2 regions of the Ornithinimicrobium avium genome follow, and region 1 is predicted to be linked to the other one. Evidence: predicted binding sites of a transcription regulator. Region 1 holds the regulator's gene; the other holds the start of a gene.
The links. Region 1 encodes LexA, which represses DNA repair genes until DNA is damaged. Its sites were predicted from a motif close to TCGAACANNTGTTCGA; they were not measured.
Positions count from the first base shown of each region.

Region 2: DV701_RS05095 (DUF6504 family protein) is a predicted target of LexA. The motif match lies at 2,683-2,698, and genes of this name have one in related genera.

Region 1 covers NZ_CP031229.1:1,372,391-1,376,595, reverse strand. The annotation lists gene DV701_RS06240 (PRC-barrel domain-containing protein) at 44-544, shown strand; gene DV701_RS06235 (PRC-barrel domain-containing protein) at 643-975, shown strand; gene lexA (transcriptional repressor LexA) at 1,100-1,828, opposite strand; gene DV701_RS06225 (LysM peptidoglycan-binding domain-containing protein) at 2,057-2,458, shown strand; gene DV701_RS06220 (hypothetical protein) at 2,522-3,064, opposite strand; gene DV701_RS06215 (RecQ family ATP-dependent DNA helicase) at 3,196-4,205, shown strand, end outside.
Region 2 covers NZ_CP031229.1:1,115,940-1,120,144, reverse strand. The annotation lists gene DV701_RS05110 (lytic transglycosylase domain-containing protein) at 1-716, opposite strand, end outside; gene DV701_RS05105 (Rv2175c family DNA-binding protein) at 999-1,343, shown strand; gene DV701_RS05100 (polyprenyl synthetase family protein) at 1,402-2,475, opposite strand; gene DV701_RS05095 (DUF6504 family protein) at 2,719-3,066, shown strand; gene DV701_RS05090 (SAV_6107 family HEPN domain-containing protein) at 3,123-3,656, shown strand; gene DV701_RS05085 (DNA polymerase III subunit alpha) at 3,714-4,205, shown strand, end outside.

The DNA.
Region 1 (4,205 bases):
GCGCCCCCCGGCGCGCCCGGAAGGCTGGAGGAGCGACGTGGACGTGACGCAGGAAGAGATCGACGGCCTCTACGACCTCGAGGTGCGCAGCGTCGACGGCGACCGGCTGGGACCGGTGCGCCAGGTCTACCTGGACGATCGGACTGGTCGGCCGGCCTGGATCGCGGTGCACACCGGGTGGTTCGGCCACCGTGAGCACCCCGTGCCGCTCTCCGGCGCCGAGCGCACCGAGGAAGGTCTGCGCGTGTCGGTCTCCGGCGAGGAGGTGCGCGAGGCGCCCACCGTCGAGCCTGACGAGCACCTCGGGCCCGAGCTGGTCGCCGAGCTGCGGCGCTACTACGCGCTGGAGGAGGGCGAGGAGAGCGCGGACGCTCCGCTCGGCGGGGACGGCCCCGGGGTATGGCGCGAGGAGGGCTCGGACGTCGTCGGCGACGGGACGCTGACCCCCGAGCAGGCTGTGACCGGCGCCCCGCTCAACATCCTGCGCGGCGACCCCGACGAACTCGCGGAGCGGCCCGTGCTGCGGCGCCACGAGCGTCCCTGACCCGCGGCGCCGGGACGGAATTGGCACCTGGCCCTCAGGTGTGGTCTGCTCATCCTTGGCCGTCTCGCGAGCGGCGGCCGAGGAACCAGGAGGATGACGTGATCTCGCAGGAGCAGCTCAACGCCCTGTACGACGCCGAGGTGGTGGACCAGGGCGGCGAGAAGGTCGGCACGATGGGCCAGGTCTACCTGGACAACAAGACTGGCGAACCTGCCTGGGTCACGGTGCGGACCGGGTGGTTCGGCGGCCGACGGGTCTTCGTCCCGCTGAGCACCGCCGAGATCGTCCACACCCAGATCCGGGTGCCCTACAGCACCGCGATGATCAAGGGCGCCCCCGACATCCCGTGCGACGGGCACCTGTCCGAGGACGACGAGCAGGACCTGTTCGAGTACTACGTCGTCGACGACGGTCCGGCGCCCTCCGCCTGAGCCGGTCCGCACAGCGGACGCCGCACACCCGGGCAGCACAACGCCGCCCCGGTCGAGTGGGGCGGCGCTGCGGGGTCGCCCGACGCACGTGGCAGCCGGCGTCGGACGAGGCTCGTCGGTCCGGTCAGACGCGTCGCAGGACGGCGGTGACCTTGCCCAGCACGACGGCGTGGTCGCCGTCGATCGGCTCGTAGGCCGGGTTGTGCGGCATGAGCCAGACCTTCTCCTTGCTCTTCTTGTAGGTCTTGACCGTCGCCTCGTTGTCGAGCATCGCGGCGACGATGTCGCCGTTGACCGCAGTGGGCTGTCGGCGCACCACGACCCAGTCGCCGTCGCAGATCGCCGCGTCGACCATCGAGTCGCCCACGACCTTGAGCAGGAAGAGCTCGCCCTCGCCGACGATCTGGCGGGGCAGCGGGAAGACGTCCTCGATGGCCTCCTCGGCCAGGATCGGCCCGCCGGCGGCGATCCGCCCGACGACGGGGACGTAGGACGCCTCGGGACGGGCGTCGCCGATGCCCGTCTCGTCGTAGGCGTCCGCAGCCGGCTCATTGCGCTGCGAGCCCGCGGTGGCGCGCCGGTAGCCCACGCCGTCGCCGGACCCGGGCACGACGACCTCGATCGCCCGGGGGCGGTGGGGGTCGCGGCGCAGGAAGCCCTTGCGCTCGAGCATCTTGAGCTGGTGGGCGACCGAGCTGGGTGAGGTCAGGCCCACCGCCTCGCCGATCTCGCGCAGGCTGGGCGGGTAGCCCCTGGCGTCGACCGAGTCGCGGATGACCGCCAGCACGCGCTGCTGACGGTTGGTGAGCTTGGCGCCCCCGTCGCGGTCGGGCATCTCGTGGATCGTTGCCATGTCCTTCTTCCCCGTCTCCTCCGGCTGCCAGGTCCTGACCGTCAGGCCAGGTCAGAGGGTTTGTCAGTGGTCGCTGATTGAGTTCCTGACATGCACACAGCGTACGGCGCACGGAGGGATCGAGCAAACATCTGTTCGATCGGCGTGTCGACAAAGCCGGACACTCGTGCTAGACATAGGACAGACGTGCTATCGCACACGCGTCTGATGACCACGAGGAGGACCACCATGAGCACAGCAGTCGTCGACCTGTTCCCCGTCGCCGGTGCCGAGCCGTTCGGCGTCCCGGCCTCCCGGCGTCGGGGTGGCCACCTGCGCGTCGTCGCTCCGCACGAGCGGGTCGCCGGGACGACGGATCCTCTGCGCATCACCCGGCGCGGACGGCTGACCCTGACCAGCACCGTCGTGCTCGTCCTGGTCCTGGCCGTGGCCTCCCTCGTCAGCGCGCTGGGACCAGCCGGTGCCAGCAGTGCCGTGACCGTGGAGCCGGGGATGACCCTCTCGCAGCTCGCCGCGGAGCAGCTGCCCGAGGTTCCGCTGAGCCAGGCCGTCACCGACATCCAGCGCGCCAACCGGCTGAGCACGACCGACATCGCAGCGGGCCAGACCCTCGTGATCCCCGGCCGCTGACGCGGCAGGCGGCCGCTCTCTGATGCGGCTGCCGCCGGCTCGCAGAGCCGCGGTCCGGTCCGCTCAGCCCGGTTCGCTGCCCTGCTCCTCGCCGGCGGAAATGGCCTGCCACACCACCGGCAGCTGCTCGGTGGAGATGAAGTAGCCGGTCAGGTGCGGGTCGAACATGAGCCCGGCGATCTCGGCCGAGAGGTAGACGTCGGCGGAGCTCACGACTTCCTGCGGCTCCAGCGAGATCGCCCGCATGTCCTCGTCCGCGCGGATCATGCCGTTCTGCACCGCGAAGTGCCGGGCCCGCTCGGCGTTGGTGAAGGTCAGCAGCATCAGCTGGTCGTCGATCTCGGCAGCCGCCGGCGACTCGAGCCCTTCCTCGCCGACCGCGATGAACCACCAGCTGGGCAGGCCCATCGTGGCCCGCCACAGCGCGGTCATCCCCTCGTGGTCCTCGGGCCCCTCGACGCGTGCGGCGAGCAGGTCGGTCTCGGTCTCGGCCGGGGGGAGCAGGCCGGAGGGTAGAGACTCCTCGGGCGCCACGCCGGGGTCGTCCTGAGGTGCCCCGTCGCGGCGTGCGTCGTCCTGGAAGGGCATCGAGGTGGGCTCGGTCATGATTCCATGGCACCACACCCGCAGCGCCAGACCCAATCCCGGCGCGCGCCTGTGGATGTGCCGACGTGGTTGTCGGAGGAGGCGGTTACGGTCGGGGCATGACGCGCAGCGAGGACCCGGCAGGAGCCACCATGGTCGAGGGAGCGGGTGTCGGCACCCCCGACGAGACGCTGGTGGCCACGGCCCACGACGCGTTGCGCCGCCTGGTCGGCAGCCCCGGTGCGCAGTTCCGGGACGGGCAGCTCGACGCCGTGCTCGCCCTGGTGCAGGAGCGCTCGCGGGTGCTCGTCGTGCAGCGCACCGGGTGGGGCAAGTCCGCGGTCTACTTCGTGGCGACCGCGTTGCGGCGGGCCCAGCACGCCGGACCCACGATCATCGTCTCCCCCCTGCTGGCCCTGATGCGCGACCAGATCGCCGCGGCCGCCCGGGCCGGCGTCCGGGCGGTGACGATGAACTCGGCCAACGCCACCGAGTGGGACACCGTGCGGGCGGCCCTGGCGGCCGACGAGGTCGACGTCCTCCTGGTCAGTCCGGAGCGGCTCAACAACCCGCGCTTCCGCGAGGAGCAGCTGCCCGACCTCGCGGCCCGCTGCGGGCTTCTGGTCGTCGACGAGGCGCACTGCATCAGCGACTGGGGTCACGACTTCCGTCCGGACTACCGGCGTATCCGGACCCTCCTCGACGCGCTCCCGGAGGGCACGCCGGTCCTGGCGACGACGGCCACCGCCAACGAGCGGGTCGTCGAGGACGTCGTCGAGCAGCTCGGCGTCGGGGGTGCGGTCGTGCGCACCGTCCGTGGTCCGTTGGCGCGGGCCTCACTGCGCCTGGGCGTGCTGCCCCGGCTCACCCCGGAGCAACGGCTGGGCTGGATCGTCGCCCACCTGACCGATCTGCCGGGCAGCGGCATCGTCTACTGCCTGACGGTGGCCGCCGCCGAGGACGTCGCCGAGGCGCTACGGACCGCGGGGCACGAGGTAGCGGCCTACACGGGGCGCACCGACCCCGAGGAGCGCGAACGTCTGGAGACCGCGCTCAGGGAGAACCAGGTCAAGGCGCTCGTGGCGACCAGCGCCCTCGGCATGGGCTTCGACAAGCCCGACCTCGGCTTCGTCGTGCATCTGGGCGCGCCGAGCTCGCCGGT
Region 2 (4,205 bases), 260 kb from region 1:
CCGGCCGAACTCGCGCCGCCGGGCAGGCGCAGCTTCTGGCCCGGGTGGATGAAGGCGCTGGAGGAGATGCCGTTGGCCCGGGTGAGGGCGCTCACGCTGGTGCCGTGCCGGGCCGCGATCCCGGACAGCGTGTCGCCGGAGCGGACGGTCACCGTCCCGCCGGACCCCGAGGAGGACGCCTTGCCCGAGGACGTGGACCGGGAGGCCTCGGTGGCCGCCCCGCGCCCCGGCGCGGCCGCCCCGGGCAGCCTGAGGAGCTGGCCGGGGTAGATGATGCGCGTGTCGCGCAACCCGTTGGTCGAGGCGAGCGCGGCCACGGTGGTCCCGTGCCGCACGGCGATGTGGGAGAGCGTGTCACCGTGGCGGACGGTGACGGTGCCGCCCGAGCCCCTGCTGCTGGTGCCGGCGCCACCCGCCGTGGACGACTTCGCAGGGCTCCCCGGCGGGGAGGCGACGACGGGGCCGCCCTTGCCGGGGATCAGCAGCGTGGTCCCGGGCAGGATCCAGCGGCCGCCGTCCTTGAGGCCGTTGGCGCGCACGACCGACTGCGCCGAGACCCCGTAGCGGGCGGCGATGCCGTAGACGGTGTCGCCGGAGCGCACGGTGTGGGTCCCCGTGGTGCGCGCGAGCACGAGCTCGGAGCTGTGCAGCGCGGACGGCACGTAGGCGACGGTGGGCAGATCGGCGGGCGGCATCGCCGCGAAGAGCGGGCTCACGGTTGTGGGTCCTCCGGGGGCGTGGGAACGAGTGCAGGACAGCAGCCCCCGGGCGGCCGTGACTGGTGATGCGCAGCCGGACCACTGAGGCTGAAGGGACAGTACCCCGAAGTCGACCAGCGCACCAGCCGGTCGGCGTGTCGGACACGGACCCAGGTGTGTGTCTGTGGTAATGACACCGATGTCATTCATCGTCCCCTCGGGCGCCTTTCCCCTCGCGGTGAGGCCGCGCGCTCTCGGTGCGCCGGCTGTGCTTGACTTGCTGGCGTGGTAGCTGAGCACGTGACCGAGCCCGTCGAGTGGCTGACCGTCCCCGAGATCATGGAGCGCACCGGTGCGCCGCTGCAGGCGGTCAAGCGCTGGCTGCAGGACCGTGAGCTGGTCGGGGTGCGCCGAGGCCCGAACAGGGCGGTGATGGTCCCGGCGGGGTTCCTCCTCGACGACGGCCCTCTGCCGGCGCTGCGCGGCACGCTGACGGTGCTGTCCGACGGCGGCTTCTCCGACGCCGAGATCATCGCCTGGCTGCACGAGCCGGACGAGACGCTCATCGGAGGCAGCGCGATCGCCTCGCTGCGGACCGGCTCCAAGACCGAGGTCCGGCGCCGGGCCCAGGAGCGGGCCTTCTAGCGCCTGCCTCGACCGGCGGCGCGCGGCCGGGGCGGAGGTCCGTCCGGCCCGGGCCGTCTCAGGTCTGCCGGTCGGTGCAGATGGCGACGAGCCCGTCCAGCGCGGCCCGCCCCTCCCGGGTCAGGCCCTCCGCGGTCGCGAGCGACTCCCGCGCCGCGCGGGCCCCGGCAGCGATCATCTCCTCGGTGCGGGCCAGGGCTCCGGAGTCCTCGATGAGCCGGCGGCACCGCTCGACCGTGGCGTCGTCGAGGTCGGGGTCGCCCAGGCTGGCCGCGACCAGCTCCGCGTCGTCGGGGTCGGCGAGCTCCAGGGTGTGCGCGACGAGCGCAGTGAGCTTGCCCTCGCGCAGGTCGTCACCGGCCGGCTTGCCGGTGTGCTCGGGGTCGCCGAAGACCCCCAGCACGTCGTCGCGCAGCTGGAAGGCCTCGCCCAGGCCGGTGCCGTAGGCGGAGAGCGCCGCGAGCGTGGCCTCGTCGGCCCCGGCGGCGTGCGCACCGATGAGCAGCGGCTGCTCGACGGAGTACTTGGCGCTCTTGTAGCGGATCACCCTGCGGGACCGGGCCAGCCGCTCGGCGTATCCCAGCTCGCCCCAGCCGAGCGCACCCTCGAGCATGTCGAGGAACTGCCCGCCCATGAGCTGGGTGCGCATCCGGTCGAACTCCGGCCGCGCCCGCTCCAGGGCCTGCCGCGGCAGGCCGCTGGTGGAGAAGATCTCGTCGGTCCAGTTCAGGCACAGGTCGCCGGCGAGGATGGCCGCGGCGTGGCCGAAGCGTGCCGGGTCCCCGTTCCAGCCGTAGCGCTCGTGGGCGCGGGCGAAGGCACGGTGCGCGGTGGGTCGCCCCCGGCGCAGGTCGCTGTTGTCCATGACGTCGTCGTGCAGCAGGGCGGCGGCCTGGAAGACCTCCATCGAGGAGGCGGCCCGCACCACCGCATCGTCGTCGCTCCCGCCCAGCACGCGCCAGCCCCAGTAGAGGAAGGCGGCGCGCAGGCGCTTGCCGCCCGCGAGCAGCTCGGCGACGGAGTCGACGAGCGGGTCCATCGGGTCGCCGAGCTCGGCCAGGACCTCGCGCTGGCGCGCGAGGTGAGCCTCCAGGGCCTGCTGCACGCGGGCGCGCAGGTCGACGCCGTCCAAGGGATGGGCGTACGTCACAGGACCTCCTGGGCTCGGGGTGGCGTCCGCCCCGAGCCTACCCGCGCCGGGCCCGGGGTCCGGGCCATCCCCTCCCTGGCCCGGACCCGCGATCATCCTGCCCGTTCTGCCGACGGTGACCTGCGGGTTTTCCACAGGCGTGGGGTCAGGGGTTGAGGTTGTCGGTGCTGGCTCGTACATTTGTCTGTATCGAACACCGGTTCGAACAGATGGAGGGAGAGCGGGATGAGCAGGCGCTACCAGGACCCGGTCGAGGTCAGGGTCGGCGACCCGGTCGAGCACCGCGTGCGGCTGGAGCCCGGCTGGTGCCGCGGCGCGGAGCCGGCCGGCGGCGCGACGGACGTGCCCACCACCTTCCTGTGGCGGGGGCGGGTGCACCTCGTGCGCGGCGTGCTGGCCCGGTGGACCCAGCGGGTGCCCTGGTGGCGCCAGGAGGACCCGCCGTCGCGGACGGGTCCCCGTCTCGAGCAGGAGGTATGGCGTGTGGAGGCCACCGCGGGCCGCGCGCACGGGTCGGGCGTCTACGACCTGGTGCACGGCGAGGAGTGGCTCCTGGAGCGGGTCAGCGACTGAGTCGCGGCGCCCCACGGCGCAGGACAGGGCAGAGCAGAGCAGCGAGAGGACAGGACATGAGCACCACCACGACCGGCACGACCAGGACCGGCGACACGACCGGCAGGACCGGCGACACGACCGGCGACACGACCGGGACCGGCGACACGACCGGCGACACGACCGGCACGGGCCCGGGCCTGAGCGCGGGCGCCGTCCTGGACCTGCTCGACCGTTCCCGGGGTGGGCTGCTGCTCGCCTGCCACAGCGGCACGGCGGCCGAGCGCTACACCCAGGCGCACCTCGCGGCGCTGCGGGCCGGGGCGGCGCTGCTGGCCGCCCGCAGCGCACCGAGCCGGCGCACCCGGCCGCGCAGCGTGTGGGAGGTCCTGCCCACGGTCGCTCCCGAGCTGACCGAGTGGGCGGTCTTCTTCGCCACGTCGGGACGCCGCAGGCTCGCACTCGAGCGGGGCTCGGACCTGGTGACCGCCCGGGACGCCGACGACCTGGTCCGCTCGGCCGAGCACTTCCTGGAGCTGGTCCGGGCGGGGCTGCACCTGCCGTGCGGACTCCCGCTGCCCGGCGAGCTGGCCCCGGTCGCGAGGGGGTGAGCCCAGGTGCGCCCTCCCGACCCCCGGCCCGCCGTCCCTGGAGCTCTGTTCCCATCCATGCCCACCCATGACGACTTCGTCCACCTGCACGTCGCCTCGAGCGCCTCGATGCGCTACGGCGCCAGCCACCCTGCCGACCTCGTCGCCCGGGCCTCGGCCCTGGGGCAGCCCGCGCTCGCGCTGACCGACCGCGACGGGCTCTACGGTGCGGTCCGCTTCGTCCGGGCCTGCGGCGAGGCCGGTGTGGCCCCGGTGCTCGGGGTCGACCTGGCGATGGCGCCTGCCGGTGGCTGGTCGCCGGGCAGCCCGGAGGCCGCCCCGGGGCGGGTCGCGCTCAGCGGCGAGGCCGCGCTCGCCACCGGCCGGCGGCAGGGGCGCGTCCAACCGGTCAAGGGCGGCACGCTCGTCGACGACCAGCAGCCGCGCGTCGTCGTGCTGGCCCGGGGGCAGCAGGCGGGCCTGGCGCCGGGGGCGGGGTGGGCCAGGCTGTGCCGGCTCGTCACCCAGACCCACCTGGCGGGGGAGCGCGGCGTGCCGCGCACCCGCCAC